DNA from 4 places in the Geodermatophilus sp. SYSU D00697 genome. Region 1 is predicted to be linked to each of the others. Evidence: riboswitches for the same ligand, from Rfam matches in the RefSeq annotation. Region 1 holds a riboswitch; each other region holds the start of a gene.
The links. A riboswitch is a leader RNA that binds a small molecule or an ion and turns the genes downstream of it on or off. The one in region 1 is predicted to bind cyclic di-AMP.
Positions count from the first base shown of each region.

Region 2: linked by a shared signal. The riboswitch ahead of ACI79C_RS07845 (M23 family metallopeptidase) and the one ahead of ACI79C_RS23540 (NlpC/P60 family protein) in region 1 are both predicted to bind cyclic di-AMP.
Region 3: linked by a shared signal. The riboswitch ahead of ACI79C_RS22055 (aggregation-promoting factor C-terminal-like domain-containing protein) and the one ahead of ACI79C_RS23540 (NlpC/P60 family protein) in region 1 are both predicted to bind cyclic di-AMP.
Region 4: linked by a shared signal. The riboswitch ahead of ACI79C_RS16800 (hypothetical protein) and the one ahead of ACI79C_RS23540 (NlpC/P60 family protein) in region 1 are both predicted to bind cyclic di-AMP.

Region 1 covers NZ_JBJGYV010000043.1:16,382-24,085, forward strand. The annotation lists gene ACI79C_RS23515 (ArsA family ATPase) at 1-43, opposite strand, end outside; gene ACI79C_RS23520 (SRPBCC family protein) at 51-482, opposite strand; gene ACI79C_RS23525 (AMP-dependent synthetase/ligase) at 636-2,429, shown strand; gene ACI79C_RS23530 (glycosyltransferase family 4 protein) at 2,469-3,599, opposite strand; gene ACI79C_RS23535 (M48 family metallopeptidase) at 3,596-4,864, opposite strand; gene ACI79C_RS23540 (NlpC/P60 family protein) at 5,160-6,245, opposite strand; cyclic di-AMP (ydaO/yuaA leader) riboswitch at 6,262-6,460, opposite strand; gene ACI79C_RS23545 (hypothetical protein) at 6,647-6,961, opposite strand; gene ACI79C_RS23550 (DEDD exonuclease domain-containing protein) at 7,237-7,704, shown strand, end outside.
Region 2 covers NZ_JBJGYV010000006.1:115,207-122,910, reverse strand. The annotation lists gene ACI79C_RS07880 (hypothetical protein) at 1-50, shown strand, start outside; gene ACI79C_RS07875 (hypothetical protein) at 381-506, shown strand; gene ACI79C_RS07870 (GPP34 family phosphoprotein) at 510-1,121, opposite strand; gene ACI79C_RS07865 (patatin-like phospholipase family protein) at 1,256-2,227, shown strand; gene ACI79C_RS07860 (hypothetical protein) at 2,528-2,914, shown strand; tRNA gene ACI79C_RS07855 (tRNA-Ile) at 3,011-3,087, opposite strand; gene ACI79C_RS07850 (MFS transporter) at 3,139-4,341, opposite strand; cyclic di-AMP (ydaO/yuaA leader) riboswitch at 4,646-4,809, shown strand; gene ACI79C_RS07845 (M23 family metallopeptidase) at 4,821-6,035, shown strand; gene ACI79C_RS07840 (maleylpyruvate isomerase family mycothiol-dependent enzyme) at 6,091-6,984, opposite strand; gene ACI79C_RS07835 (hypothetical protein) at 7,066-7,320, shown strand; gene ACI79C_RS07830 (DUF3145 domain-containing protein) at 7,691-7,704, shown strand, end outside.
Region 3 covers NZ_JBJGYV010000036.1:13,638-21,341, forward strand. The annotation lists gene ACI79C_RS22035 (acetyl-CoA carboxylase carboxyltransferase subunit alpha) at 1-1,515, opposite strand, end outside; gene ACI79C_RS22040 (TcmI family type II polyketide cyclase) at 1,544-1,891, opposite strand; gene ACI79C_RS22045 (LuxR C-terminal-related transcriptional regulator) at 2,266-2,985, shown strand; gene ACI79C_RS22050 (LuxR C-terminal-related transcriptional regulator) at 3,330-3,986, shown strand; gene ACI79C_RS22055 (aggregation-promoting factor C-terminal-like domain-containing protein) at 4,050-4,490, opposite strand; cyclic di-AMP (ydaO/yuaA leader) riboswitch at 4,752-4,886, opposite strand; gene ACI79C_RS22060 (alkene reductase) at 5,087-6,163, shown strand; gene ACI79C_RS22065 (hypothetical protein) at 6,253-6,807, shown strand; gene ACI79C_RS22070 (SRPBCC family protein) at 6,828-7,487, opposite strand; gene cutA (aerobic carbon-monoxide dehydrogenase large subunit) at 7,484-7,704, opposite strand, start outside.
Region 4 covers NZ_JBJGYV010000019.1:35,567-43,270, reverse strand. The annotation lists gene eda (bifunctional 4-hydroxy-2-oxoglutarate aldolase/2-dehydro-3-deoxy-phosphogluconate aldolase) at 1-620, opposite strand, end outside; gene ACI79C_RS16805 (phosphoglycerate dehydrogenase) at 617-1,558, opposite strand; gene ACI79C_RS16800 (hypothetical protein) at 1,707-2,573, opposite strand; cyclic di-AMP (ydaO/yuaA leader) riboswitch at 2,850-3,003, opposite strand; gene ACI79C_RS16795 (ArsC/Spx/MgsR family protein) at 3,283-3,657, shown strand; gene ACI79C_RS16790 (CPBP family intramembrane glutamic endopeptidase) at 3,676-4,389, opposite strand; gene ACI79C_RS16785 (hypothetical protein) at 4,390-4,977, opposite strand; gene ACI79C_RS16780 (serine hydrolase) at 5,065-6,714, opposite strand; gene ACI79C_RS16775 (bifunctional 3'-5' exonuclease/DNA polymerase) at 7,008-7,704, opposite strand, start outside.

The sequences.
Region 1 (7,704 bases):
AGGTACCGGCCCCACCGGGCCCGGTGAGGAGCAGCGTCCGCACGGCCCGGTCAGCCCTCGACGCGCTTCTTGAGCTCCTTGAGAGCCGTGTCGAGGATGACCTTCTCCGCCTTGCGCTTGAACATGCCGAGCAGCGGCAGGTGGGTGTCGATGGTGATCCGGTAGGTGACCTCGGTGCGGTCCCCGCGCTCGTCGAGGGTGTAGGAGCCCTCCTGGCGCTTCTGCATCTGGCCGGTGACCAGGTGCCAGGACACCCGGCGGTCGCCGTCCCAGTCGTACTCGAGGACGTAGTCGTCCTTGACCATGCCGGCGTCGAGCACGAAGTGCACCTGCCGGGCGCGGCCGTCGGGGCCGGCCTCGACCACCTCGACCTGCTTGGCCGCCGCCACCCACTGCGGATAGGCCGGGAAGTCGGCGATGACCGCCATGACGTCCGACGCGGGGGCGTCGACGGTGATCGACTGGGTGGACTGGTCGGCCATGCGCAGCAGGCTAACGGGTCCCCGTGGTGTCGCCCGTTCGTGGCACGGGCGCCTGCTACTCATGGGTAGGCGCCAGCGGTTAGATTCGGGGCACGTCCGCGACCCGGACCGCAGGCGACGGTGCCGTGGCCGGGCGCGAGGAGAGGACCAGGCGTGCGCGAGTTCAGCGTCCCGGCGACGACCGAGGTGGGCCCCGACGAGGCCCTGCCCGACCTGCTCGCCACCAACGTGGCCCAGCACGGCGGAGAGGTCGGGCTGCGGGTCCGCCGCGAGGGCCGGTGGCAGGACGTCACGTGGAGCGAGTTCGCCGCCCAGGTCGCCGGCGTGGCCAAGGGCCTGGTCGCCTCCGGTGTGGGCGCCGGCGACCGCGTCGCGCTGCAGGCCAAGACCCGGTACGAGTGGACCGTCCTCGACTTCGCCATCTGGGCCGCCGGCGCCGTCGTCGTCCCGATCTACGAGACCTCCAGCCCCGACCAGGTCGCCTGGATCCTCGCCGACTCCGGCGCGCGGGCCGCGGTCGTGGAGCGCCCGGAGCACGCCGCGGCCGTCGAGTCCATCCGCGACCAGGCGCCCGGGCTCGGGCCGGTGTGGGTCATCGACGACGACGCCCTCGGCACCCTGACCGCCGCCGGCGCCGACGTCCCCGACGCCGAGCTCGCCGCCCGGCGCGCGACGCTGACCTCGTCCAGCACCGCCACGATCATCTACACCAGCGGCACGACCGGCCGGCCCAAGGGCTGCGAGCTGACCCACGCGAACTTCCTGTTCGAGATCGGCAACGGCATGTCGCTGCTGGACCGGTTCCTCAACGCGCAGGGCTCGCTGCTGCTGTTCATCCCGCTGGCGCACGTGCTCGCCCGCGTGCTGGAGGTCGGGGCGGTCAAGACCCGCACGGTCATCGGCCACACCCCCGACGTGTCCCACCTCGTCGAGGACCTCGGCGCCTTCAGGCCGACCTTCGTCCTCGCCGTCCCGCGGGTGTTCGAGAAGGTCTATAACCAGGCCAAGGCCAAGGCGGAGGGCGACGGCAAGGGGAAGATCTTCGACCGCGCCGCCCAGGTCGCCATCGCCTGGTCGCGGGCGCAGGACACCGGCGGCCCGGGGCTGGCCCTGCGCGTCCAGCACGCCCTGTTCGACCGGCTCGTCTACGGCAAGCTGCGCGCCGCGCTCGGCGGCAACTGCCAGGCCGCCGTCTCCGGAGGCGCCCCGCTGGGCGAGCGGCTGGGCCACTTCTTCCGCGGCATCGGTGTCACCGTCTACGAGGGCTACGGGCTCACCGAGACCACCGCGGCCGCCGCGGTGAACCACGACGCCGCCTTCCGCATCGGCACCGTCGGGCGCCCGCTGCCCGGCGTCGACGCCGCGATCGCCGAGGACGGGGAGATCCTCATCCGCGGCGGCATCGTGATGCGCGGCTACTGGCAGAACGAGCAGGCCACCGCCGAGGCGGTCGACGCCGACGGCTGGTTCCACACCGGCGACCTCGGCGACATCGACGGCGACGGGTTCATCCGGATCACCGGGCGCAAGAAGGAGATCCTGGTGACCGCGGGCGGCAAGAACGTCGCCCCGGCGGTGCTGGAGGACCGGCTGCGCGCCCACCGGCTGATCAGCCAGTGCATCGTCGTCGGCGACCAGCGCCCGTTCATCGGTGCGCTGGTCACCCTCGACGAGGAGGCCCTGCCCGCCTGGCTGGACTCGAAGGGGAAGCCGGCCGACACCCAGGTGGCGGCGCTGACCGAGGACCCCGACGTCCTCGCCGAGATCGAGGCCGCCGTCACCGAGGCCAACAAGGCGGTGTCGAAGGCGGAGTCGATCAAGAAGTTCCGGGTGCTCGCCACCGACTTCACCGAGGGCAACGGCCTGCTGACCCCCAGCCTCAAGCTGAAGCGGGCCGCGGTCATGAAGGAGTTCGACAGCGAGGTCGAGGCGCTCTACAGCAGGTGAGTCGCGCCGAGCCCCGTCCCGCCGCGCGCGGGACGGGGCTCAGTGCCGTCCGGGGTCCAGGAGGTCGGCGAAGGTCTCGGCGATCGTCGACCACGACCACCGCTCCTCGACCCACGCGCGGCCGGCCGCGCCCATCCGGCGGGCGCGGACGGGGTCGTCGAGCAAGCCGGTGATCGTGGTCGCCACGGCCTCGGGTGAGCGCGGGTCCGCGACCACGTGACCGGTCACGCCCTCGCGCACGGTCTCCGGCGCGCCCCCGGACGTGCCGGCCACGACCGGTCGGCCGCAGGCGGCCGCCTCGAGGTAGACCATGCCCAGCCCCTCGACGTCCAGGCCGCGGCGGCGGGTCCGGCAGGGCATGGCGAACACGTCACCGGCGGCGTAGTGCTCGGGCAGCCGGTCCGGCGGCACCGCCCCGGTGAGGACCACGGACCCCGCCAGGCCGCGCCCGGCGACGGCGCGGCGCAGCGACGCCTCGAGGGGGCCGCCGCCGACCAGCAGCAGCCGGGCGTCGGGGTGCCGCTCCAGGACCCGCGGCCAGCCGGCGACCAGGACGTCCTGCCCCTTGCGGGCGACCAGCCGGGACACGCAGACGACCACCGGCGCCTCCCCCAGGCCGTACCGCTCCCGGACCGCCACTCCGTCGGCCCGAGGGGTGAACCGGTCGACGTCCACCCCGGGCGAGAGCTGGGCCATGCGGGTCACCCGGCCCAGCGCCGGGGCCAGCCGGCCGTGCGTGTACTCGCTGATGTAGGTGAGCACGTCCAGGCCGCCGGCGATCCGCCGCATCAGCTGCCGCGCGCCGGGCAGGGCGACCCAGCCGGTCTCGTGGCCGTGCGTGGCCCCGACCAGGTGCCGGACGCCGGCGGCCCGCAGCGCGGGGGCGAGCAGCCCGAGCGGCGCCGCGGCGCCGAAGAACGCCGTGTCGCACCCGTACCGCCGGGCCAGGTCGACGGCGGCCCGGGCGGTGGCCGGCGTGGGCAGCAGCATGCCGGTCGGCCTGCGGACCACCGGGTAGGGCAGCGTCGCGTCGTACTCCTCCCAGCCCGGTGACCGGGAGGCCAGCACGACGAGGGAGTCCGGGGGCCGGCGGGCCAGCAGCGCCGCGACGAAGGTCTGGATGCCGCCCTGCCGCGGCGGGAAGTCGTTGGTGACGACGAGCGTCCTCACCCGGCCTCCTGGAGCCGCTGCCAGTCCTCGGCGAACGCGACCCGCTGGGGCCCGGTGGGGTGCGAGCCGAAGAACCACTGCCAGGCAGCGGGCGGGTCGGGGTCGGAGAGGTTGGCCGCGGCCAGCCGGTTCTGCATGGCGACGAACGCCTCCGCGTCGCCGGTCAGGTCGAGCGCGTGGAGGTCCGCGCGGGCCTCGATGTGCCGGCTGACCAGGTTCTGCACCGGCGTGGACACGAGCGTGCCCAGGGCCACGAGCAGCAGCGCCAGCGGGACCACCCGCGGATCGCCGGCGCCGCCGATCCCCGCCCTTCGGAGCAGCGGGGTCCACGACAGCAGCCAGCCCAGCGCCGCCACCGAGGCGGCCGCGCCGAGCGCACCCATGAGCGTGCCGGTGAGGACGTCATCGGTGCTGACGTGGCCGAGCTCGTGGGCCACGATCGACTCGATCTCGGCGTCGGGGAGCTGGCCGAGGACCGTGTCGTACACGACGATCCGCCGGGTCGACCCGAAGCCGGAGACGTAGGCGTTGAGCGCCGTCGTCCGGCGGGAGGCGTCCGCGACCAGGACGTCCTCGACCGGGGTGCCGTTCTCCTCGGCGAGCTGCAGAAGGTCGGTGCGCAGCTGCCCGGCCGGCAGCGGGTCGAACCGGTTGAACGCCGGCTCGATGACGACCGGGTAGAGGAAGGACCCCACGACGACGAACCCGGCCGCCATCCCCGCCGCCCACGCCCACCAGGTGCGCGGCGCGCGGCGGGCCAGCCACACCAGCGCGAGCAGGACCACCGCGGTGACCGCGGCGTCGATCGCGGTGGAGAGCGCGACGTCCCGCGCCCACAGCCCCCAGCTCCGGGTGGACAGCCCGTACCGGTGCCGGACCGTCTCGCCGTAGGCCGCCGGCGCGAGGGTGACCAGCCGGCCGAGCACCACGAGGGCGGCCGTGCCCAGCAGCACCTGCCAGGCCCAGCCACCACCGAGCGGCCGCGCGACCGCCCGCACCAGCCGGCGGCCCAGCGGGGTCAGCGCGAGGACCGCGGCGGTCGCCAGGCCCAGCACCAGCGAGACCAGGGACGCCGGCCGCAGTGCCGCCGCGAACGACTCCGCGCGCTCGGCGGTCCCCGGCGGCAGTCCGGCCCCGGGGCGGACCGGCGTGGGGCCCCCCGGCGGGTCGGGCAGCAGCGTCCACGGCGTGCGGACGGCGATGACGAGGACGAGCGCCGATCCCAGGACCACCGCGACCAGCAACGCGGCCCGGCGGGCGCTCACCCGCCCGATCCTAGAAGGACCCCGGGAAGGACCCCGGGAAGGACCCCGTCCTGCCCACCCTTCACGAGCTCAGGGCGGGACCCGGGACGGGGCCACCCCCGGGCCTTCGCGAGCTCAGGGGGGTGCCGGGACGGGGCCACCCCCGGGCCTTCGCGAGCTCAGGGGGTGCCGGGACGGGGCCACCCCCGGGCCCTCCACCGGCTCAGGACGCAGGGGACAGAGGTCGGGCCGGTGACCCCCCGTGGAGGTCACCGGCCCGGTCCGAGCCCGCGAGTGGTGGCGGGAGCGGCGCCCCTCAGGCGATGCGGCGCATGGCGGTGATGCCGCCCATCGAGTCGACGCTGACGACCTTGACCGGCTGGCCCGACGTCGAGGCGTGGACCATCTGGCCGTTGCCGATGTACATCGCCACGTGGCTGACCGGGCTGTAGTAGAAGATCAGGTCGCCCGGCTGCAGGTCCGCGCGAGAGACCGCGGTGCCCATCGTCGACTGGATGCGGCTGGAGTGCGGGAGGCTGATCCCGGCCGCGGCGTACGCGTACTGGGTCAGGCCGGAGCAGTCGAAGGCGTTCGGCCCGCCGGCACCCCAGACGTAGGGGTCCCCGACCTGGGCCAGCGCGGTGTCGACGGCGGCCTGGACCGCACCGCTGCTGGCGGGGGCCGGCGCGGCGGCGGCCACGGCCTGCCCGGCGTGCGCCGTGACGACCTCCTGCTGCTGCGGGGCCGACAGCGCGGCGTACTGCGCCTGGTAGTCGGCGATGTCCGCCTCGAGCTGCTCCTGCCGCGCGGTGACGTCGTCCAGGGTGGCCTGCGCCCGGACCGCGGCGGCGTCGGCGTCCTGCTGGGCCTGCTCGGCAGCACCCGCGCTCCGGGCGACCTCGGCGAGCACCTCGTTGGTGTGGCCGGCGATCGCCTCGAGCATGGCCAGCTGGGACACGAAGTCCTCGGGTGAGTCGCTGGTCATCAGCAGGTCCAGCTCGGGCATCCCGTCACCAGCGGTGAAGGCGGTGCGGGCGACCTGACGGATCTGGCCGTCGAGGGCGTCGAGCTGCTGCCGGGCCGCGGCGGCGGCCTGGTGCGCGGCCTCCGCGGCGGCCTGCTGCTGGGCGAGAGTCTCGCGGGCCTCGTTGACCTGCTCGGTGACGACCTCGAGGTCGTGACCGGCCCGCGCGACGAGCTGCGCGGCCTGCGCCGCGCTGGTGGCCTGCTCCGGGTCCGCGGCAGCGGTCCCCGGCAGCAGCGTCAGGGAGAGCGTCGCGACGGCGCCCACGACGATCCCCCGGCCGAGGCGGCGGGGCAGGGTCGGGCGGCGGAACGCCAGCGGGAGGTCGGAGTCGATCTGGTCGAGCGCATGCCCCAGGGCAGGGCGGGGGGTCGCCACGGTCGGCGGCTCTCCGTTTCTTCCTCAGCAACCGCCTACCGAGTTAGCTGACGGGTTCGGGCTGGGAAGACGTGCCCTATCTCTGCGCCCCGGCGAGCCGGCGCGTGTGCCCCGGCGGACCGGCGCACGCGAGAACTCACCCCAGTGCTGCGGTGGGTCCCCGGTTCCCCCTCCGTGCCGTACGGGCACGTCGGGCGATTCGGCGGTGCCCGGCCGAGGCCACCTCTCTGCGGGTGACGACCACCCGGTCGGACCGGCTCACCGTACGGGCGTGATGAAGTTGTGACAAATGGGGCCTGCGGGAACTGTGGTGACATCCACAGGGCGGCGGAGCGACACACCGTCGTCGGCGTCACCCGCGGCGTGCCGGCCGGGGCGCACCGGCCCCGCAGGGAACCGGGTCACCCCGTGCGCCGCCTGCCTCGTGCCGACCCGCCGTCCCGCGCACCCGGCTGACTCTGGTGCCGCAGCGGCGGCACCAGGCCGCCCTCGGCGAGCGCTCGGACGGCACGGCGCTCGACCTCGTCGAACTCCACGACCACGCCCGGACCCGGGACGACGGCGTCCTCGGCCACGCCGGCCTGGCGCCGGCCGGTCATCGGCACAACGGTCGGGTCCTCGCCCCGCCAGCCCGGCGGCGCCCCCAGCAGCACGGTGACGACGCAGTCGGCACAGCCGGTGCCGCGCACGGTGCAGGTGTCGCAGTCGATCAACATGACCCACTCCTCAGCTGGCCGACCCCGGTCGCGGAGGCCCTCCATGGCCCCGGTCGGTCCGGCTCGCACGGTAGGGACGGGCACCGACAGTTCCGCGCGACCGCGCCGCGGCGGGACGGGCCCAGCGGCGGCACGGACACGCACGCGGCCGGCAACGCCCTCGGGCGCCCCCGCGCCGTGGCGCCTCCCACCCGAGCCGCTGCGAACCCGCCGGCACCGGCCGCCGTCCGGCGCGCGTCCCCGGGACTGTCACTGGCCCGACCTACCGTCCGCCCGTGCCCTCCTCCCTTCCCCGGCAGGTGCCGCTCTCCCCCGCCCACCTCGCCGGGACGGCCGCGCGAGCCGCGGGCGGGCTCCCCCGCTACGAGCAGGCCACCATCGACGAGCTGGGCACCGCGCTGGCGGAGGTCACCTTCGTCGTCGTCGACCTGGAGACCACCGGGGGTTCCCCCAAGGACAGCGCGATCACCGAGATCGGTGCGGTCAAGGTCCGCGGCGGGCAGGTCCTCGGCGAGTTCCAGACCCTGGTCGACCCCGGCTGCGAGATCCCGCCCTACATCAGCGTGCTGACCGGCATCACGACGACGATGGTCGCGGCGGCCCCGCGGATCGGCGCGGTCCTGCCCAGCTTCCTGGAGTTCGCCCGGGGCGCGGTCCTCGTCGCCCACAACGCCCCGTTCGACCTGGGCTTCCTCAAGGCGGCGTGTGCGGAGAACGGCATCCCGTGGCCGGCGGCCGCCTCG
Region 2 (7,704 bases), on a different contig from region 1:
CCCAGCGCGCGGCCGGCCTGCTCCGCGCCGAGGGGTCACCGTGCCCCTGACGAGGACCGACGACACCGGGGGCGGCCCCTGCGTCGACGCACGGCCGCCGCCGCCAACGACGCCGGCGCCGCCGACCTGGCGGTTCCCATCCACGCCGGCGGCGCGGCCGCCGGCGTCCGCGGCTTCCACGTCATCGAGCCCGACGTCGCACCCGATGGCGGCACCGCGGCGATCCTGCCGGCCTCCCACGACCCGGCGCTGGACCTGCTGGACGCGTTCGGCGACGAGACCGGCCAGCTGCCGGCCACCTGCCCCGGGGGGCCTGGGTCGACCCCGGGCTCACCCGCCGCAGCGACCTCGCCGGCCTGGACCTGGCCAGGGTCCCCGCGGTGTTCATCGAGTGCGCCACCCTGCGCAACCCCGAGGACGCCGCCGCCGTGACCGGCCCGGGAGGGCGGCAGCGTGCCGCGCAGGGGGTCAGCGACGGCGTGCTGGCGTACCCGGGCGCGCGGTGAGGCTCATCCCGGCGTGCCGTCCACCCAGGTGACGGCTCCGCGCAGGAACCGGCCGCGGGTGATCGCCCGGTCCACCTCCTCGACGACCAGTCCCACCAGCCACCGGACCGGCCCGGTGCGCTCGAGCACCTCCTCGGTCGGGAGGTCGCGCGGGGTGGCCAGCAGGCCGAGGGTGCCGGCGACGGCGGTGAGCGCGGCGTCCTCCGGCGTCCACCCGTCGTCCGGCGGCGAGTCCACGGCCTGCTCGTCGGCCCGCGTCCGGTCGGCCCGGCTGTCGACGTACCGGGTCCCGAGCCACCGCCGGCGCGCAGTCCACGACCCCCGGCGCAGGTGCTCGGCGGCCAGGTCCTCCTGGTCGACGGGGCCCCGCCGCAGCAGCTCGGTGAGCGACGGTGCGCCGTCGGCGAGCAGCCGGTCGGCGGGAGGGAACCCGGTGGGCCCGGCGTCGAACTCCACGGCATCGTCGGTCTCCCGGACCCGCCCGCGCAGCGCGAGGTCCACCAGCAGCGTGCCGCGCACCGCCAGTGCCGTCACCAGGTCGTCGGTCAGCCGTCCCCGGTCCAGCGCGAGGCAGGCCAGCCGCATCGACACCGACTCGTCCCAGTCGTCGTCCACCCCGCGCATCGTCCAGGATCCGCGGGCCGCGAGGTCCCCTGTTCGCCCGATGGGGCGAGCGCCGGCTCCGCCGGCGGTCGGCGTGCCCGGACCTGCCCTGTCCGGGTACGAGTCGGCGGCGCAGACTTCTGCCCGTGACCAGGGTCGGCTTGGTGCTGGGTGCCGGGGGCGTCGTCGGTCAGGCGTACCACTCGGGTGTGCTGGCGGTCCTGCAGCACGACTTCGGCTTCGACGCCCGCACCGCGGACGTGATCGTCGGGACCTCGGCGGGGTCGATCACCGGCACGCTGCTGCGGCTGGGTGTCTCGGCGGAGGACCTCGCGGCCTGGACGGTGAAGGCCCCGCTGTCCGGCGACGAGGAGGTGCTCCGCCAGATGGCCGACACCCCCGTGCCCGACCTGGCCCCGTTCCGCCCGCTGGACATGCTGCGCCGCCCGCTGGGCTTCCCGGGCCGGCACATGGTCCAGCGGGCGCTGACCCGGCCGTGGCGGTTCCGGCCGCTGGCGGCGGGCATGGCCCTGGTCGCGCCGGGGCGGCACGACATCGTCGAGCAGCTCGGCGCGCTCCGGGAGCTGGAGCGGCCGGAGTGGCCGCACCCCCCGCTGTGGGTCTGCGCGGTGCGCCGGCGCGACGGGCGCCGCGTGGTGTTCGGGCGCCCCGGGGCGCCGGCGGCGCCGATCCACCGGGCCGTCGCGGCGTCCTGCGCGGTGCCCGGGTACTTCGCCCCCGTGGACATCGGCGGGCACGCCTACGTCGACGGCGGCGTGCACTCGCCGACCAACGCCGCGATCCTCAGGAACCGCGGCCTGGACGTCGTCCTCGTCGTCTCACCGATGAGCGGGCCCGCCGGGAGGCAGCTCGACGTCTACGCGGCGTCGCGCCGCCACTCGGCCCGCCTGCTCCGGCGCGAGGTCCGGGCCCTGCAGGCCACGGGGGTCCGCACGCTGGTCTTCACCCCCGGAGCAGCCGAGCAGCAGGTGATGGGCAACGACATGATGTCCCGGCTCCGGCTGAACGAGGTGATCCAGCAGTCCTTCCTGGCGGCGGGCGCCCGGGCGGCGAGGCCCGACGTGTCGGAGCTGGTCCGGAGCCTGGGCGAGCGCTAGCCGCCTGGCTTCGACGGACGACCGTGCGGCTCGGCCGCGGCGCCGGGTCAGCCACCCTTGCGGTGGATGAGCGCCAGGCCCGCCACCTGTCCGAGTGGTCGTACCCGAGCACGCGGGGCGCACCGACATGCGCCACTGCCTGGACAGCCGCGCCGCGCCGGTGCTACCACGGTCGACGTCCCGTCGCCTGTGAGCTGTGCCACTTCTGGCGAAGCAGGGGGTCAAGGCTGGTCATCGGGCGACAACCCGCTACAGCGCCAGGGGGCGATGGCCTTGAGGAAACGTCTTGTCGCACTTCCGATGGTGGTGGCGAGCGCCACGACCGCGGCGACGACCGCGGTCCTGCTGGCCCCCGCGGCCGCGGCGGGAACGGTGCCTGTCGTCACCACGACCTGTCCTCACAGGCTCACCGTCGCCACGTTCGAGCCAGGCAACGAGGTGTCCGGCAACGCGACCGTGACCACACGGGATCCGGCCGATCGGGTGAACGGCGGAGAGGGGCTCTTCCTCCTCGAGGAAGGCACGTCCAGGCCGTTCACCCTCGCAGTGCACCTGGGCGCCCAGACCGACGTCAGCCAGACCTTCTCGTTCACCGCCACGGGGACCTCGTTGACGGCTTGCCTGCTCGCAACGTCTCAAGGTGGCGGTGAGGAGAACATCGGCACCGTCTGGACGAACGTGACGTAGAGGGCTGGGGCGGCGCACCAGGTCGGCCCGGGTGGAACGCCGAGCCGGCTGCGTGACGAGGTCCGCAGGGGCGGACGAGCCAACCTGCGGGTGGAGTGGTGGGGCGGGTGGGGCTCGAACCCACGACCCAGGGATTATGAGTCCCATGCTCTGACCGGCTGAGCTACCGCCCCGGTGCGCCCAGCCTGCCAGACGCCGTTCCCCGCGCGGTGCGCAGCCGCCGATCAGCTGCGGTAGCTCAGGACGGCGGCACCGGCGGCCGCGACGACGAGCGCGGCGAGCACCCAGAACGCCGTCGGGTAGCCGCCCACCGCCTCGGCCAGCGCCGTTCCAGCCCACGGCGCGACGGCGGTGGCCAGCGTGACCGGCGCGGCCAGGTACCCGCCGATCGTGCCGTACCGGGTGGCTGCCCAGCGCTCGGCGACGACGGTGGCCTGCAGCAGCGTCCCGGCGCCACGCGCCGCCCCGGCGAGCACGGCCGCGGCGATGAGCAGCGCCGGTGGGCCGGGCAGCCCCGCGAGCAGCCCGATGGTCGCGGCGGAGGCCAGCACGATCACCAGTGCGCGCCCGGCCGGCGAGGTCCGCGCGCTCAGCGGCGCGTACGCGAGGCGGCCGAGCAGCTGCCCCGCGCCGAGCAGGCCGAGCGTGGTGGCCGCCAGCGAGCTGGAGAACCCCCGGCCGGTCAGCAGCGGGATGAGCGTGAGGCTGGCCGCGTACAGGCCGAAGGCGGTGAGCGTCAGCGCCCCGGCGAGCAGCAGGAACCCCGGCGTCCGGACCTCCGGCGGGACCCGCCGCCGGCCCTCCGCCGCCCCGGACGGCGGGCGCGCCCACGCCGCGGGGAGGGCGAACGCGTGCAGCGGCACGGTCACCACGGCGAGCACCGCGGCCAGCACCAGGTACGTCCCCCGCCAGGAGAAGGCCGTCAGCAGCGCGTCGGTCAGCGGCGCGAAGACCGTGCTGGACAGGCCCGCCGCCAGGGTCAGCGCCGTCAGGGCCCGGACACGGTCCTCCCCGTACCACCGGGCCAGCGCGGTGAACGCCGCCTGGTAGAGCACCCCCGCCATCGCCACCCCGGCGACCAGCCACGCCAGCAGGAACCAGCCGTAGCCCGGCGCCAGGGCGATGCCCACCGTCGCGGGGACGGCGAGCAGCGAGCCCGCGGTCATCACCCGGCGGGGACCGCGCCGGTCGAGCCAGTGCCCCACCGGGATCCCGGCCAGCGCCGAGACGACCAGGCCCGCCGAGAACGCCGCCGACGCCGTCGGGGCCGACCAGCCCGTGTCGGCGGTGATGTCGGCCAGGGCGACCGGGAAGGCGTAGTAGAGGACGCCCCAGCTGGTGATCTCGGTCGCGCAGAGCGCGACGAGGCCCCGCTGCCGGCCGCGGCGTGTCGTCGGCGCGTCGGGTCGGGGTGTGCGAGATCTCACCCCGGCCGCCCGGCGCGGCTGCGCACGCGTGCCTGGACCGGCGTGGGGAGCTGCCGGCCGGTCCGGGACACGGTCCACGTCTACCGGAGTCCGCGCAGGTGGGCGACGGGGTGCCGGGCCCTGACGGCAGGTACGGTCGGTGATCACCGCCCTGCGGTCACCCGACTGCGGCATGTAGCGGGAGGTCACCCGTTCGGGCAAGCAGGCACGCCGCGGGCGTTACCCGATCGTGACCGGTCCTGCGCGCCGTAGTAGCTTTCCCGACGGCCTTGCCGGGCTCAGCTCCTCGGGAACCGAGGGCCTCGGCGAGGCCCCGCCGAACCGCCGACGACCCCTCCGGGTCCAGGCGGACCGGGGACCCACCGAACTCCTGGGGTGAGTCCTGCCTGCGCGTGGGGACGCAGGCAGGTAGGGCGCCGTCCGGCCCGAACCCGTCAGCTAACTCGGTAGGCGGTCGCGAGGATGGGAGAACCGTCGCCTTGGCGACCCTGCACCACCTGAACACCGAGCCCCGCCGTGCTCCGTCGCCGAGCCGCCGCCTGCGCTCCCCGCGCCGGACCCTGGTCGTCGCCGCCGCGGTGGCCGGCCTGCTGGCCGGCGCGCCGGCCGCGGTCGCCGCTCCGGGCACGCCCGCCTCCTCCGAGCAGGACCAGCTGGCCGCCCAGGTGGCCCGCATCGAGGAGCAGGTCGCGGCCGCCGAGGAGCAGTTGCAGCGGATGACCGTGGAGGCCGAGGCGGCTGCCGACGCCGCGCTGGTCGCCCGCGCCCAGCTGGCCGACGCCCGCGCGGAGGCCGAGCGGACCGCCGCCGAGCTGGCCGACGCCCAGGCCGACGTCGCCGGAGCGGAGCAGGCCATCGCCGACCTGGGCCGCCAGGCCTACATGGGCGGCGACACCCGCTACGGCGACGTCCAGATGCTCCTCGACGCGCAGAGCCCCACGGAGCTGCTGCAGCAGGCCGCCACGATGGAGGTCATCGGGGACCACCGGGCCGCCCAGCTCCAGGACTTCCTGACCGTCGAGCAGCGGGTGGAGGACGCCGCCCGCGCCGCCGAGGACGCCGTCGCCCGGCGGGACGCGGCCGCCCGTGCCGCCGACGAGGCCGAGGCCGCCGCCAACGCCCACCTCGCCGAGGCCCAGGCCGAGTTCGACGCCCGCTCGGCGGAGAAGGCCTCCCTGGAGGAGCAGCTCCGCCAGGCGGGGGAGCGGCTGCTGGCCTCCCAGGGCGCGGCCGACCCCGGCGCGGCGTGGAGCCAGCGGCAGTCCCAGGCGCAGGCGCTGTCCAGCGCGCAGAGCTCGACCGCCATGCCGACCGCCGGACGGGTCACCTCCTGCTACGGGGCCCGCTGGGGGACCCTGCACCAGGGCGTCGACATCGCCGCGCCCATCGGCACGCCGATCTACGTCCCCGAGGACGGCGTCGTGCTGCAGGCCGGCCCGGCCAGCGGGTTCGGGCAGGCCGTGTACGTCCAGCACGGCGACGGCCAGATCACCCTCTACGGCCACGTGAACCGGTTCTTCGTCGGCGCCGGGCAGGTGGTCACCGCCGGCCAGCAGATCGCGGAGGTCGGCAACAAGGGCCAGTCCACGGGGCCGCACCTGCACTTCGAGGTGCACCAGGGCGGGCTGTACGCGAACCGGGTGAACCCGGTGCCGTGGCTGACCGCGCACGGCATCGCGGTGGGCGGCTGCTGACGTCGGCCTGACACGGGTGCGGCCGCCGGGGTGGACCCGGCGGCCGCAGCCGTCCTCAGCGCCTCCCGCGCAGCCGGCCGAGGAGCCCGCCCACGCCGCCGAGCGTCTGCGCGGCCAGTTGCAGGATCGGGCCCCCGGGGATGCCGGGTGCTGACTGCACGATCGGCGCCAGCGCCAGCAGTCCGCCGATCTCGTGCACCTTGAGCCGGCGGCGGGCCAGCGCGACCACCGGGTTCACCCGCCCGGACGCCGCCTCCAGGAGCAGGTCGGCCGGCGCCTCGACCGCCGTCCCCGTCGGCCGGCCCGGGGGCAGCCGCCCGACGGTCCAGCCGTCGCCGTCGGCGGCGAACCGCCACCCGCCGTCCGGCGTGGCGAGCCCGGCGCCCCCGGTGATCCCGTTCGCCGCCGCCAGCGCACCGGTCACGTCGGCGAGCGCGGCCAGCCCGGACTGCAGCACCGGCGCCGGGACCGGTGGTGCTCCGGCCTCGGCCAGGTCCAGCCCGTGCACCGCCAGCTCGTAGGCCTGGCCGAGCACCACGCTGAGCAGGGGGAGCCGGCCGACGACGGCGACCGCCGGGGCGGTGTCCAGCTCGACCGGTTCCTCGGCCAGGTAGCGGGCGGTGGCCTCCCGGTTGCGGTGCAGTGCCGCGAGCACCTCCGCGCGCGACGCGGCGCGGTGCGCGGCGGTCACCCGGGCGTTGGTGGCGTCAGCGTCGGGTGGGGTCCCGGTCCCGCCGGTGCGCGCGGAGGCGATGAGGTCGGCCAGCGCGGCGTGGTCCGCCCAGCAGCCCAGGTGCACGCACACCTCGTGCGCCCGCCAGCCGGGCAGCCGGGTGGGGCGGTCCAGGTCGACGGTCGCGGCCTGCTCCAGGAAGGCGTCCCACGCGTCGAGGACCATCCCGCCGACCTCGTCCCGCCCGGCACCGGCCATGCCCTGCTGTCGCACCATGCCGCGGCTCCTACCCCGGAGCCCGCGGGCCAGGCGCGCCGTCCACTTGAACCCCGACGGCGGTCCGCGCAGCCTGGAGGGGTGACACGCAGCGGCACGACGCGCGGAACGGTGATCCGCTGGGACGAGGACCGTCGGGCCGGGCTGGTCGAGGCACCGGACCTGCCCGGCGGCTGCTGGGTGGACGCCTCGGTCGTCGACGGCCCGCACGGGGGGACGCTCCGCGCCGGCCAGGTGGTCGACGTCGACTGGACCGAGCCCGGGGCCGAGGGCGTCCCGTTCCGGGCGACACGGGTGGTGCCGCGGGAGGACCTGCAGGCCACACTGGGTGCCTGACGCCGTGTCGGCACCCGTGTCCCGCGGTCCTGCTCGCTACGCTGGGTGAGCAGGACCGCCTGCGCCGAGCCCGCCTGGGGATCGGCTTGTGGGCCCACGGGGGAGATCCTGTGGATGGTGTGTGGGTGGCACCGGATGGCTGGACGCCGGTCCCCTGTGCATGGTATGGCCCGCTGACCAGCGCATAGAGGTCCTGGCGGTGACCATCCGTCACATGTGTCTCATCCGCCCCTCCCGCACTGGCGCGATCGGGTGACCATCGTGCAAACTGTTCCCGGGACCCCTGGTCCGGAACCGCCGAACACAGCCTGTCACCGAATCGATCGTCCGTTGGGGAAGACGAGACCGATCGAGTCGATGGAGGTGCCCCGTGCAGCGACGGTC
Region 3 (7,704 bases), on a different contig from region 1:
GCCGGACCTCAGCAGGTGTGCCGCGCCCAGCCGCATCGCGCGGGCGGCGGTGGGCGCGGCCACCGCGGTCCGCCACAGGATCGCGGCGCAGCCCTCGGGGCTGATGACCGACAGGTAGGCGTTCTCCAGGACGAGCAGCCGGTCGGAGGTGCACAGCGCGAGGGCGCCGCCGCTGCCGCCCTCCCCGGTGACCACGGCGACGACCGGGACCCGCAGCCGGCTGCTGCGCATGATCGTCTCGGCGATCGCGTGGGACTGGCCGCGCTCCTCGGCCTCGGGCCCGGGGTGGGCGCCCGGCGTGTCGACGAGCGTGACGACCGGGAGGCCGAAGGTCTCGGCGTGGTCGAGCAGCCGCAGCGCCTTGCGGTAGCCCTCCGGGTGCGGCATCCCGAAGTTGCGGGCCACCCGCTCCCGGACCGTGTGGCCCTTCTCCTGGCCGATGACGACGACCGTCCGGCCCCCGATCGAGGCGACCCCGCCCACCACGGCGGGGTCGTCGGCGAAGGCGCGGTCGCCGTGCAGCTCGACGAAGTCGTCGAACGCCGTGTGCAGGTAGTCCAGGGTCGTGGGCCGCTCGACCACCCGTGCCCGCTGGACGACGTCCCACGGGTCGGCGTCGCCGGCGTCCCCGGCGTCGTCGGGCACCGGGACGTCGGGGGCCGCTGCGTCCGGGGGCGCCTGCTCCCCGGCACGGGTGTGCAGGGCCAGGAGGCGGGTCAGCAGCGGCCGCAGCTCCGCGCGGCCCTCGACCCGGTCGACCAGGCCGTGGCTGAGGAGGAACTCGGCCGTCTGGAAGTCGCTGGGCAGCTCGGCGCGGATGGTCTCCTGGACCACGCGGGGCCCGGCGAACCCGACGTGGGCGCCCCGCTCCCCGACGAGGACCGAGGCCAGGGTGGCGAAGGAGGCCGACACGCCGCCGTAGGTGGGGTCGGTGAGGACGCACACCGAGAGCAGCCCGGCCTCCCGGTGCCGGCCGAAGGCCTGGCTGACGCGGGCCATCTGGAACAGCGAGAACACGCCCTCCTGCATGCGGGCCCCGCCGCTGGCACAGACGGTCACCAGGGGCAGGCCCCGCTCGAGGGCGAGTCCGGCCGCCCGGCTCACCCGGCGCCCGACCTCGACCCCCATGCTCCCGCCGAGGAAGGCGAAGTCCATGACGGCGACGACGACCTCGGCGCCACCGATCCGCGCCTCCCCGACGACGACCGCCTCGGACTCGCCGGACCGGCGCTCGGCCTCCACCAGCCGGTCGGGGTACCCCCGCAGGTCGGTGAACTCCAGCGGGTCCGGCGTGGCGCGCGGGAAGCCGGTGGCGGTGAAGCTCCCGGGGTCGACGAGCAGGTCGATGCGGGCCCGTGCGCCCAGCCGGAGGTGGTGGTCGCACTCCGGGCAGACGTGCAGGTTGCGGTCGAGCCGCTTCCGGTAGAGCAGCCACCCGCAGTCGGGGCAGCAGATCCACCCCGCCTGGCCGGGGAACGGCGCGGCAGGAGCCGGAGTGGGTGCCGAGCGTGTCATGACTGCCTCTCAGCCGCGGGGTCCGGGCTCACTCGGGCGACGACGTCCAGTGGTAGAAGCGGCGGGCCATCGCGTCCTGCGGTGAGCGCCAGTTCGGGTCGTAGGCCTCGATGTAGGGCTTGAGGTCCTCGCTGACCGCGCGGAAGTCCGGCAGCGACTGGGCGATCCGCATCGCCTCCGGCGCCGGCCGGTCGAAGTCGATGAGGTGCACGTAGAGGCCGTGGAACTGGTACAGCGACCGGCGCCGCACGCCGATCTCGTGCGGCATGGCGGTCGCGTCGTAGCGGCCGAAGACGGCGGCGACGTCGTCCGCGTCGGTCGGCGCCATCTTCGCGATGATCATCGTCTGGTGCACAGGGACCTCCAGCGTCGCCACGGCCCCGGAGAGGGGACGGGAGGGATGCGGCGACGCTAGGGGCGAAGGGCCCTGCGCCGACATCGGCCGGACGTCGAGTTCTGGACCACACCCGCGGGGGGACGGCGGACCCCCCGGCTCCCGGCCCCGGGGATGGGACGGAGTCGTCCTCGTGGCCCGGTGCTGCCCTCTTGGGGGAGGTCGCATCTCCCATCAGGGAGGGGGCAAGCCCCCCCTTCGGGATGACGCGACCGCCCTACCCGGGTCTGAACACGCCGACGGATCGGCGCTGTCCGTGCCGGGGCAGTGGCGGCTCGCCCGGCGTACGTCCTACGTTCCGGTACTCACCTGGCGGCGTCGCCCTCGGGCGCCGGACCGGAGCGGAGCTGACGCGTATGGGCGGTGGCGTCCTCGGGCCAGCGGCGAGCAGCCGCGGCGGGCCGCTCTCGGTGCTGATCTGCGACGACCACGAGGTGCTGCGCCACGGCCTGCGCGCCGTGTTCCGCCAGGCTCCCGACGTCACCGTCGTGGCCGAGGCCGCCGACGCCGACGAGGCGCTGTCGATGGCCGCCACCGTGCGTCCGGACGTGACCCTCGTCGGGCTCGGGGCGCAGGGGGTGGTGGTCCAGGAGCTCGTGCGTGCGCTGACCGGGATGGGGATCGCCGTCGTCCTGCTCGGCGAGACCGGAGCCGGCAGCGACCTCGTCGAGGCGCTCCAGGCGGGGACGCGCGGGTACGTGCACACCACCGTGAGCCCGGAGCGGCTGGTCGAGGGGGTGCGGGCGGTGGCCCGCGGGGAGACCGTCCTCGACGCCTCCGTCACCGGCGAGCTCCTGCAGTGTCTGGACGGCGCCCGTCAGGCGGCCGACGGCTCCGACCGCTCGGCCTCGGGCCAGCTGACCGCGCGGCAGTGGGTCGTCGCGGAACTGGTCTCCGAGGGACTGACCAACGCGGAGATCGCCGCCCGGCTGCGGGTGAGCCGCGCCACCGTGAAGGGGCACATCACGGTGGCGTTGCGCCGCCTGGGCCTGCGGGACCGCACCCAGCTGGCCATCCACGTCCACCGGGCCGGCCGGCCCGACGACCGGGGGGAGGCGCGGCGCGCGGGCGGGTGACCCCGCTCTGCCGGCGCATCTCCGGGGGAGCGTCGTGGCGCTGACCCTGTGAGAACGCTGGGGATCCGGTGGACACTGTCTGAGCGGAACCTGTGAGCACTGCATCCATGGAGTCACTCCAGTCGGAAGACAGACCGGGACACGTCTCGCCGGTGGGCCCGTCCTCGGGCCGGACACAGGGGGAAGGCATGACGCAGGCCGAGGTCGGTGCCAGGCCCGGACCGACGACCACCCGTCCACGCTCCCCGGCGCAGCCGGCCGGCGGCACGCCGGCGGCGGAGGCGGAGGAGCCGCCGGGACCCCGACCGGCGGCGCTGACCCGGCCGTGTGCCGTCCGGACGCCCGTGGCCCTGGTGCGGGTCCTGCTGTGCGAGGACCAGGAGGTCTTCCGGCTGGGCCTGCGGGTCGTCCTCGAGGCGCAGCCGGACATGGCCGTCGTCGCGGAGACCAGTCACCTGCCCGAGGCGCTCGCGGTGGCCGAGGGCGTGGCGACGCAGGTCGTCGTCGTCCGGCAGGGTCTGGTCGCCGGCGCCACCCTGCCCGTGCTGCGCACCCTCTGCGAGCGGGACACGGCGGTGCTGGTGCTCGCCGAGCCGGACGCGGACGTCGACGGTCGGCTGGTGGAGATCCTGCAGGCCGGGGTCCGCGGCTACCTGCCCCGCCGCGCGGCCGCGCAACGGCTCGTCGACGGCGTCCGGGCACTCGCCCGGCACGAGGCGGCACTCGATCCCACCGCCACGCGGCACCTGGTGCGGTACCTGAGCGACCCCGGTGCCCTGCTCGGCTCGGAGGAGCGCCCCCTCGACCGGCTCACCGAGCGGCAGCGCGACGTCGCCGAGCTGGTGGCCCAGGGGCTGAGCAACGAGGAGATCGCCTGCCGGCTGTTCGTGAGCCTGTCGACCGTGAAGAGCCACCTCACGGCCTCGATGCGCCGCCTCGACGTCCGGACCCGCACGCAGCTGGCGATCCTGGTCAACCGGGACCGCTCGCCGGCGGCCTGAGGACCCGCCCCCGCGGACCGGGGGCCCTCCCCGTCGCGGAGAGGGCCCCCGGCGTCGAACCGGTCAGTACCAGCCGGTGGACCGGGAGTGGTCCCAGGCCCCGCAGGGGCTGCCGTACCGGTCCCCGATGTAGATCAGGCCGGCCTTGATCTGGCGGTACGGGTCCGACGTCTTGCGGATGCCGGTGCTGGCCCAGGTCGAGTCGAGGAACTGGGGGATGCCGTACGCGGTGCTCGTCGGGTTCTGGGCATGCGGGTTCCAGCCGCTCTCCCGTTCCCACAGCCGGTCGAGGCAGCCGAACTGGGTCCGGTTGCCACCGACCTGGCCGAGGGCGTGGTCCTTGTAGGCCTGCTTCTCGCCCGCCGCGACCGCGGCCGGGCCGCCCTGGACCTCCGCCCGGGCGAGCGACCCCCCGGCGGGGGCGAGAGCGAGGGTGAGGCCCAGGGCGCCGACGACGGCGAGCCGGTGCAGGGCGCGGGGTGAGTGGGTGTGCTCGTTGTGCATGGTGGTCCTCGTGCTGTGCGGACGCCCGGCGCCGTCGGCGCCGGGGACGTACGGGACCGGCCGCGGCGGTCGGCGTGTCGTCAGCTGGGCGCGCGGCACCGGCCGGACACGGGTGCCCGGCTGGGCGCCGTCGGCCGACAGTGCGTGCCGGGCGGCTGGTCGCTGGAACGTGGACAGGCGGGAACGCGACGGTCCCGGACCCTGCGGGCGCGCGGGAGCTCGAGGCTCCCGGGCGCGGTGGTTCTCCTTGTCTCCCCGGGCCGCCTACCGGGTCAGCTGACGGGTTCGGGCTGGGAGTGCCCTACCCGCTCCCGGATGGTTCCCGGGAGCGGGACTCACCCCGGGTGGTGCGGGTGGGTCCCCGGCTCGCACCCACCTGGTGGGTGCGACTCGGCGGCGTCCGGCGCGGGCTCCGTTGGCTCGGAGGCGACATCGGCCGGACGCAGCCACCGTAAGAACGCGATGTGCACCGCGCCACTCGACGGCCGACGATCCTCTGTGACGCCATGGTGAGAGCGGCGGGACCCGCGTCACTGTGAGCGTCGTGACGGTCGCGTCCCGGAATGGCGGCCCCGTGGTCGAGCGTCGAACTCCCCGTGGACCTGTTCTCCCCCGTGACCCTGGGCGACATCGAGCTCGCCAACCGCGTCGTGATGGCCCCGCTGACCCGCATGCGCTCCGGTGCCTCCGGCGTCCCCGGTGACCTCGTCGTCGAGCACTACCGCCAGCGCGCCGGCGTCGGCCTGATCATCACCGAGGGCACCTACCCCAACCACGAGTCGCAGGCGTTCGTCGGCCAGCCGGGCATCGTCACCGACGAGCAGGTCGAGGGCTGGCGCCGCGTCGCCGAGGCGGTGCACGCCCGCGGCGGCAAGGTCGTGATGCAGGTGATGCACGGCGGCCGGGTCACCCACCCCGACGTCAACGGCGGCCGCCGCGTCGTCGCCCCCAGCGCCATCGCGATCGACGGCGAGGGGCACACCGAGAAGGGCAAGCAGCCCTACCCGGTCCCGCACGCGCTGACCGTGGCCGAGGCCCGCGACGTCGTCTCGGACTTCGTCTCCGCCGCTCGCCGCGCCGTCGAGGCCGGCCTGGACGGCGTGGAGGTCCACGGCGCCAACGGCTACCTGCTGCACGAGTTCCTCTCCCCGGCGTCCAACCAGCGCACCGACGAGTACGGCGGGTCGCCGGCCAACCGGGCGCGCTTCGTCGTCCAGGTGGTGACGGCGGTGGCCGCGGCGATCGGCGCGGGCAGGGTCGGCCTGCGGATCTCCCCCGAGCACGGCATCCAGGACGCCCTCGAGCCCGATCGGGACGACGTCCTCGCCACCTACGGCACCCTCGTCGACCAGCTGGCCCCGCTGGGCCTGGCCTACCTGTCGGTGCTGCACCGCGAGCCCGCCGGCGACCTGGTGCAGGAGCTGCGCCGGCGCTTCGGCGGTCCGCTGATCGCCAACAGCGGCTTCGGCACGGTGACCACCCGCGACGAGGCCGTGGCGCTCATCGAGGCCGCGCACGCCGACGCCGTCGCCGTGGGCCGCGCCGTCCTCGCCAACCCCGACCTGGTGGAGCGGTGGGCCGGCGAGCACCCGGAGAACGAGCCCAAGGCTCACCTGTTCTACGCGACCGGCCCCGAGGGTTACACCGACTACCCGACGCTGCGCGCGAGCTGACGCCGCGCTCGGTGCACCCAGCGCGGTCCGGCGCCGTCCGGGATCGCGCTGGGTGCACACGGCGCTCGCCGGCCGGGTACGGGGCCGGCGTGGACCTCGACGACGTCGTGCCGGGAGCCGACCACGTCACCCGCCAGGCGCGGTGGGTCGACGCCCCGCCGGCCGTGGTCTGGGACGAGCTGCACCGCGTGCGACTGTCCCGGCTGCCGGTGACGGTCGCGCTCGGCGCCGCGCGGTTCCTCCCGGTCGTCCTCACCGGGCGGGGGAGGGGACACCTCCGCGACCGGCCGTTCCTCGACGCGCTCCCGGTGCCGCTGCTGTCCTCGGTCCCGCCGGTCTCCGCGGTGTTCGGCGGCGTGCTGCAGGCGTGGCGGCTGGACGGCGGGGAGCGACCGCCGCCGCTCGACGCCGACGGCCTGCGGGCCTGGTCGGAGCCCGGCTGGGTCAAGGCGGCCCTGGACTTCCGGCTGACGCCGTCCCGCGGTGGCACGGAGTTGTGCTCGGAGACCCGCATGGTGGCGACCGACCCGGCCACGCGGCGGTGCTTCGCCCGCTACTGGCTCGTGGTCCGGCCGGGCAGCTCCGCGATCCGGTGGGAGCTGCTGGCCGCGGTCGCGCTGCGCGCGGAGGCCCGCGCCGCCTGAGCCCCTCGTCCGGGGGCGGGTCAGCCCCTGCGGCGGCCGAGCAGCCAGCCGACGACGACGCCGAGCAGGGTCAGCCCGGCACCGCCGAGCGCGCCGGTGACCAGCGTCCGGACGTCGGACGGCGCGGCGGGCGCGGCGGCAGCCCGGCCGGCGAACACCGTGGGGGCAGCGGCAGCCGGGGCCGCCTCGCCCGCAGCGGCGGGAGCCTCAGCGGCCGGAGCCTCGACCGCAGGAGCGGCCACCCCGGTCAGCTCATCGTCGATCGCCGTGAAGAACTGCCCGGCCATCCGCTTGGCGACGCCGGTGATCATCCGCTGACCCACACCCGCGACCGGACCGCCGATGACCGCGTCGGCCGAGTAGGTCAGCGTCGTCGCGCCGCCGTCGGACGGCTCCAGGTTGATCGTCACCTGCGCCCGCGCGTTGCCGGGAGCGCCGGCACCGGACGCGTGCATCACGTAGGACTTCGGCCGGTTCTGGTCGGTCAGCCGGACCTCGCCGGCGTAGGTGCCCTTGATCGCCCCGACCCCGACCGAGACCCTCATCTCGTACTCGTCGTCCCCGACCTTCCGGAGCGACTCGCACCCGGGGATCGTGCGGGCCAGCACCGCCGGGTCGGTGATCACCGACCACACCCGCTCCGGGTCGGCGTGCAGCACCGCAGAGCCGTCGAGGTTCACGCGTTCACTCCTGTCCCCGCCCGGCGCGTGGCCGCGGCGGTCTGTTCCGAATCGGGGGACCGCATCAGGTCGTAGAGCTGGGTCGGGGAGAGCGGCATCGCCGCGATCCGCCGTCCGGTCGCGTCCTCGACGGCCGAGGCGATCGCCGCCGTCCCGGGGATGACCCCGGCCTCGCCGGCGCCCTTGATGCCCAGCGGGTTGAGCGGCGACGGGGTCT
Region 4 (7,704 bases), on a different contig from region 1:
CGCACGAGGGCGACGGCCTCGGCGGTGAGCCGGCGGACGGTCGCGAAGTCGCCGGCCGCGATGCGGTCGCGGGGCACCATCCAGGAGCCGCCGACCGCGACGACCGCGTCGACGCGCAGGTACTCCTCCACGTTGCCCGGGCCCACGCCACCGGTGGGGATGAAGCGCACGTCGCCGAACGGTGCCGCGAGGGCGGCGATCGCCCGGGCACCACCGGACGTGCCGGCGGGGAAGAACTTGACGGTGGTGAGGCCAAGCTCCAGGGCGGCCTGGACCTCGGTCGCGGTGACCGCACCGGGCAGCGCGAGGACGCCGTGCTCGGCGCAGCGCTCGACGACGGCGCGGCTCAGACCGGGCGAGACCACGTAGGCCGCGCCCGCGGCGACGGCCTCGTCGACCTGCGCGGGGGTCAGGACGGTCCCCGCCCCGAGGAGCACGTCCCCCCGCGCGGCCATGGCGCGCAGCGCGTCGCCCGCGGCCCGGGTGCGGAAGGTGACCTCGGCGACCGGCAGCCCGCCCTCGACGAGGGCGCCGGCGAGGGGCTCGGCGTCCCGCGCGTCGTCGAGGACGACGACGGGGACCAGCCGCGCCCGGCCCAGCGCGGCCAGCACGTCGGTCACCGCTCCACCACGTTGCGCAGCTCGCCGCCGTCCAGCAGCGCCGCGAGATTGGCACTGACCAGGTCGTCGGCGCCGACCGGCCGGCCGCCGGCCGCGTGCGGCGTGAGCAGGAGGTCGGGGGCGTCCCAGAGCGGGGAGTCGGCGGGCAGCGGCTCGGTCTCGGTCACGTCGAGGGCGGCACCGGCGATGCGGCCCTCCACCAGCGCCGCGACGAGGGCGGGCTCGTCGACGGTCGAGCCGCGGCCCACGTTGACCACGTGGGCGTGCGCCGGCAGTGCGGCCAGCCGGCCGGCGTCCAGGGCCCGGGTGGTGCCGGCGGTCGACGGCAGGATCATGACCAGGACGTCGGTCCGCCCGAGCTCGGCCTCCAGGTCCTCCTCGGCGACGACGGCGAACCCGGCGCGCTCCCCCGCGCTGCGCGCCACCCCGCGCACCCGGGCGCCCAGCGAGGCGAGCACCGGCGCGAGGGTCTGCCCGATGGCACCGAACCCCCAGATGAGCACGCGGGCGTCGATCAGGGTGGTCACCGCACCCTCGGGGTGCAGCGGCTGGAGCCCGCCGAGCTCGCGGGCCCAGCGGTGCTCGCCCTGCGCCCGGGCGGCGGCGGGCAGGCGGCGCACCAGGGCGAGGGTCAGGGCCAGGGCGTGCTCGGTGACCGTCGCGCTGTGCAGGCCCGCACCGGCGGTGACGACGACGTCCTCGGGGAAGCCGGCGGCGAGGACGGCGTCCGGTCCGGCCGCCAGGGTCTGCACCCAGCGCAGCCGGGGCATCCGGCCGGCGACGGCGGCGAGGTCGGCGGTGGAGCTGCCCCACACGACCATCGCCTCGGCGTCCAGGTGCTCGTCGGGCACGGGGGCCGCGGCGTCGTAGACGACCGCGTGCACGCCCTCGGGCAGGTCCGGGGCCAGCGGGACCGAGTCGGGCAGCAGGAGCTTCATCCGAGGAGGCCTCTCGTGGGGTCAGGCGGGGACGGTGCCCGAGCCCCATGCCACACCCGGCCGTCGGGCGCCGCCACCCCAGCCCGGTCGCCCGTGGACGGGAGCCGGACCCTGACCTCCGGCCGCGCCGGGCCCGACCGGCGGGGTGTCAGCCCCGGTAGTTCACGTGGACGTGGTCGAAGTGGTTGGCCGTCACGCCCCCGCGGTCGGCCATCGGCTTCCAGGAGCCGTTGGGCGAGGAGAGCATCCGCTGCTGCCAGATGACGTACTCGACACCGAGCTCGTCCCAGTGGTCGATGTGGTACTGGGCGATGGCGTCGCCGAGGGCGTCGTCGGACATGACCATGTAGTCGACCGCCAGGCCGGACGGGTGACCGCCGGGGTCGGCCGCGCTGGCGCGGGTGCCGCCCAGCCTGATGCCGGCGGCGCCCGGGACGTTGGAGACGACCGCGTTGGCGGCCGCCTGCGCGGCCGGCTTGATGCTCCCGGCGGTGTTGGTGATGCGCGCGACCGCACCCGCCGCGGCCGCGGCGGCCCGGGCGGGAGCGGCCGGCTCCGGTGCGGCGGCGGCCTGCGCGGCCGCGGCCTCCGCCTGCTGTCGCGCGGCGGCCTGCGCGGCCGCCTCGGCCTCGGCCGCGGCCCGGGCGGCGGCCTCCGCCTCGGCCTTCTGCCGGTCGAGCACGGCCTGGTCGGCGGCGGCCTGCGCCTGCTGGGCGGCCGCCTGCGCGGCCTCGCGGGTGCTGCGGCTGGCGGCGAGGTCGGCCAGCGGCTGCAGGTCCCGGGTCGCGTCGACCTCGACGGGCGCGGACTGGGCCGAGAGCCCCAGCTGGGCGGCGACGCTGACCGACTCCGACGCCCCGGCGTCGGCCTGGGCGGCCGGCTCCGCGCCGATGACGACGTTGGCCACGACCGCGCCGGCCGCGGCGGCGGCCAGGAGGAGGGCCGGGCGGCGGCGCGAGGGAGCGATCCGGCCGCGGCGGTCGGCGCGGCGGGAGGTGGTGGTGCGGGGGTCCATGGGGTGGGGTGCTCCGAGGGTGCGGGCGCAGGTGCGCACGGAGGGGCGCAGGCTGCGGGGAGGTCGGGGGACGTCGGCGGTCCGGGAGAGCCGGCCGGTGCGGACACCACGGAGACGGCGGGGACGCCGGTCGAGCGAGGGTGCTCGGGGAGGGTCCGCGGGAGGCGGGTCAGGGACGGCCGCGGGCGATCACGTGCGAGGGTGCGCCCGGAGCCGGCGGTGCCGGAGCGAGGGTGGGCATCCGGCAGGGCTGGGGCACGCCATCCGGCGGCTCTCCGTTCTTCCGATGGCCGCCTACCGAGTTAGCTGACGGGTTCGGGCGGGAAGCGGCCCTGCCCGCTACCCGGACGACGGCCCGGGAGCGGGGTTCACCCCAGTACTGCGGTGGGTCCCCGGCTCGCCCCGGAGGGCGACTCGGCGGCGTCCGCTCGGCTTCCCCGGCAGGGGACGTGAGGACCGGCCGGACCCGACCACCGTAACCGGCGTTATGTGTTTGTGACAATCGCGGACCGTCGATTCGTCGGGTGATGTGTGTCGCGCCTCCCCCGGTCGACGGCCGGGTGGTGTAGGCGCCGACGATCCGCGTGCACGGGGCCACCCGCGTCGTGTGCACGGACCGCGGTGGTCGGCGCCCGCAGAGCGCGGTACGTGCACGAACCGTCGTCGGCGCCGCGGGAGAGGCCAGGGGCGCCGCCCCTAGGGTGGGCCCGTGGAGGTCTGGTTCACCCCGTCCTGCTCCAAGTGCCGCACCGCGCGGGCCCAGCTGGAGGAGGCCGGCGTCGAGTACACGCTGCGCCGCCACCTGGACGACCCGCCGACGGAGGCCGAGCTGCGCGCCGCGCTCCGTGCCCTGCAGCTGGAGCCGTGGGACATCACCCGCATGTCCGAGCCCCTCGCCCGGGAGCTCGGGCTGCGGGACCTGCCCCGGGACGCCGACGCGTGGATCCGCGTGCTGGCCGAGCACCCGCGGCTCATCCAGCGCCCGCTCGTGCTGACCGACGACGGACGGGCGTGGGTCGCGCGGGACGACGCGACGCTGACCGAGGTGGTGGCGGCCGGACGGCGGTCGGACGCGGGCTCCTGACGACGCCGGCTCCCCTGGTCAGAGGCGGTGTGCCGCGGCGGCGGCGAGGGTCCCGAGGGTGTTCGTCGAGAGATGCAGCACGGTGGGGGCGAGCAGGCTCCCGCTGCGGAGCCGCAGCCAGGCGAAGAACGCGCCGGCGGCGGCCGTCCCGGAGCACAGGAGCGCGACGGCCAGCGCCCGGGCGACCGGACCCTCGACCAGGTCGTTGGCCGCCAGGCCGCTGAGCGTGGGCCGGACGTGCCAGACCCCGAAGACCGCCGCGGACACCGCGACCGCGCCGCGGAGCGGCAGCACCCGCCCGAGGACGGCCAGGAGCACGCCCCGGAAGGCGACCTCCTCCCACACGACGGTGCCGAGCGGGATCCGGACGAGGACCTGGTAGGCGATCTCGGCGCCGTCGGCCCCGGCCACCCGGGCGTCGCGCACCAGCGGCCGCAGGGCGGGGACGGCGACGGCGACGGCGTACCCCGAGGCCACCAGCGCAGCGGGGACCCCGCCCCAGCGGAGCCCGGCACCCAGCCGCGACCGCGCCAGGCCCAGCTCGGCCCAGGACAGCCCGGCGGCGCGCGCCACCGCCAGCAGCACGCCGGCGGCGGTCAGGTTCGCCGGGACGTAGGACGCCGGGGCCCCGGGCAGCCGGGTCACGACGAGGTTGTTCCAGGTGCCCAGCACCAGGACCAGGCCGGTGGCGAGGGCCAGCGCCCTCGGGCGGTCGCCGGCCCCGGTCGGCACCTACCGCGCCTGGTCGGTGAGCAGCCGCCGCAGCCCCGCCACCGGCGCGCGCAGCGACCACCACGCCAGCCGCACCGGTACGCCCGCTGCGGCGCGGACCCCGCGGGCGCAGAGCCGCAGCAGGTCGGCGTACTCGGCCGGCCGCGGCCCCTCCGCGGCAGCGGTCCGCGCCGCCCGGTCGGGAGCGGGCGCCGACTCGGCCGGGGGCGGCGTCGCCGGGACGATCAGGTCGACCGTCGTCCGCCGCCGCGGGCCCCGCAGCGACTCGAACGACGGGATCGCCGGCGACGGCGGCCCCTCCTCCTCGTCCGGCTCGATGCCCGCGGCCACGGCCTCGGCGCGCACCTCGGCCTCCGACGGGGCCGCGGCACGGGGCACGCGGGCGACTGGTTCGGGGACGACGTTCCGGATCGCGGCGATCATGCCGGGACCGAGGCCGCCGATCGCGGCGAGGTCGCGCCGGGACAGCCGCGCCAGGTCCTCGGTCCTGGTGACCCCCGCGCGCAGCAGCGCGGAGACCGCCCGGCCGGGCAGGCCCAGGTCCCGGACCGTCCCCGCCGGGACACCCCCGGACGACTCGATCGACATGCGGCTCAACCTATCCCCGTCCCGCTCCGCCCACGCATGCACTCCCGTCCCGTCCCGCGCGGTGCCCGGACGCCCTGACGGGGTCCGTCAGGCACGGGTGAAGGTGCCCAGCCCGGTGCGGTCGTAGAAGTCGAGTCGCACGGTCGCGGCCGAGGCGCCGTCCACGGTGAAGACGGCCCCGGCCGGCCCGTTGGCGTTCTCGCCGATGGTCTCGAAGGTGAAGGTGTCCCCGGAGTGGTGCGTCAGGGCGAAGGACGTCGGCCGGTCCGGCGGCCCCATCGACATCGTCAGGGCGCCACCGTCGGCGGCCACGGTGAGCGGGCCGTAGTAGGAGTTGGCGTAGGTCCCCGTGTAGGCCTCCAGTGGCCGGGCCGGCACCGGGTCGGCCGCTGGCTGCGTCCAGTCGGTCTCCGGAGCGTCGGCCTGCTCGATCTGCTCGAAGATCGCGGCGGTGAAGGTCAGCCAGTCGACCGTGGGTTCGCCGTGGTTGGCGACGTCGAAGAACCCGGCGGCGATCGCCTCCGGGATGCCCTGCGGGCGCCCGTTGGTCAGCACCACGATGCCCAACTGCTCGCCGGGGAGCATCAGGACGGTCGTGGCGGCGCCCAGCGCGAACGCGCCCGAGTGGCCGATCTGCAGCCGGCCCTGGTCGTCGTAGGAGACGTTCCACCCGAGGCCGTAGAAGCCGGTGCGGGCCTCCGGTGTCGCCGGCGGGCCGGAGACCGAGTGCGGGACGCGGGTGACGTCGAGTGCGGCCGGGTCGATGACCCCGGTGCCGGCGTGGACGCCGTTGCCCAGCTGCAGGCGGATCCACTGGGCCAGGTCACGGACCGACGAGCTCGCCCCGCCGGCGGGCGCCTCCGCGTCGGCGTCCCGGGTGTACCGGGCCGCCCAGGTCCCGTCGCCGGTCGGCACGTGGATGGCGGCCCGGTTCGCCGCGGCCTCGTAGTCCTCGTGGCGGTAGCTGGTCGAGGTCATCCCCAGCGGGTCGAAGAGGACCTGCCGGGCCAGGTCCTCCCACGGGGTCCCCGCGGCGGCGGCCGCGGCCTCCCCGGCCGCCGTGTACCCGAAGTTGCTGTAGTTGTAGCTGGACCGGAACCGGTCCAGCGGCTGCTGGTCCAGGTGGTCGAGGATGTACCCCCGGTCCCACCCCAGGTCCTCGAGCAGGTCACCCGCCCCGGTGTGCAGGCCGCTGCGGTGCGACAGCAGGTCGGCGAAGGTCGCGTGCTCGCTGACGTAGGGGTCGCTGAGCGCGAAGGAGGGGTCCGACGCCCGGACCGGGTCGTCCCAGCCGATCGTCCCCTGCCCCACGACGCCGGCGATCACGGTGGACGCCAGCGGCTTGGACACCGACGCGAGCTGGAAGACGGTGTCCGGGTCGACCGTCTCCGGCCGGCCGACCTCGCGGACCCCGAACCCCTCCGCGTGCACGACACGGTCGCGGTGGACCACGGCGACGGCCACACCCGGCACCCCGGTCCGGTCCATCGCGTCGGTCACCAGCCCGTCCAGCGCGGCCACCGCGGTGTCCACCTGGTCCTGGGTCAGCAGCGGTGGCACCGCGGCCGGGGGCGCGGGGGGCAACGTCGTGGACGCCGCCGGGGCGCCGACGGGACCGCCGGCCGCCGCGCACGCCGCGGTCAGCGCCGTCATCGCCACGACCGCGGCGGCCGAGCCGGCCCTGTGCCGCGGTCGTCGGCTGCGGTCGCGGGTGCCTGCGGAGGAGGGGTCGGACACGGTCCACGGTCCAGACTGGCACCCGCAGCAGAGGGTGCCCGGTCGTGAGCGCCACGGGCGGGGCCGGCGGGGCACGCGGCACGCGGGGCGCCCGTGGTGGGGCGGGACCGTAGCCCGGCACGGACGCGGAAGTCGAGGTCCAGCCGGACCGGGCCCCCGGCCGCCGGGCCGCCCGCGGGGTTGCGCGCGTGTGCCGCTACAGGGGGCGTCCGGCGCACCCCTGCCGCGTGTCGGCCGGAACGCCCCTCCGCGGCGCGGGCGAGGTCCCAGCCGTGCACCGGCGTCTCGTGCGCTCAGCCCGCGTCGGCCCAGGACCGCACCACGGCGACGTCGAGCGGGAAGTCGACGGGGAATGCGCCGAACAGGAGCCGGCCCGCTTCCGCCGCGGCGGACCGCACCGCGGCCACGACGTCGTCGGCCAGGTGCTCGGGGGTGTGCACGACGACCTCGTCGTGCAGGAAGAAGACCAGGTGGGGGCGCTGGTCGACCGTCCCGGTGCCGCCCAGTCGCCAGAGCCGGTTGCGCAGGGCGGCCAGCCAGCACAGCGCCCACTCGGCACCGGTGCCCTGGACGACGAAGTTGCGGGTGAACCGGCCCCAGGCGCGGCGGGCCCGGTCCCGCTCCTCGCGCGGAGCCCCCTCGTCGGACGGCTCGCCGAGGTCGACCGGCCGTTCCGCCCACGCGCCGGCCGGCGCCGGGGAGCCCCGGCCGAGCAGGGTGTGCACCACCTCGCCGCGCTCCCCCGCGCGGGCGGCCTCCTCCACCAGGCCGATCGCGCGGGGGTACCGGCGGGCCAGCCGCGGCATCATGCGGCCGCTCGCCCCGCGGGTGCCGCCGTACATCGCCCCGAGCATCCCGACCTTGGCCTCGGCGCGGGTCGCCACCGCGCCGGCGGCCACCATGCCCTGGTAGAGGTCCGACGACCGGGCCGCCTCGGCCATCGCGGCGTCCCCGCTCATCCCGGCGAGCACCCGCGGCTCCAGCTGGGCG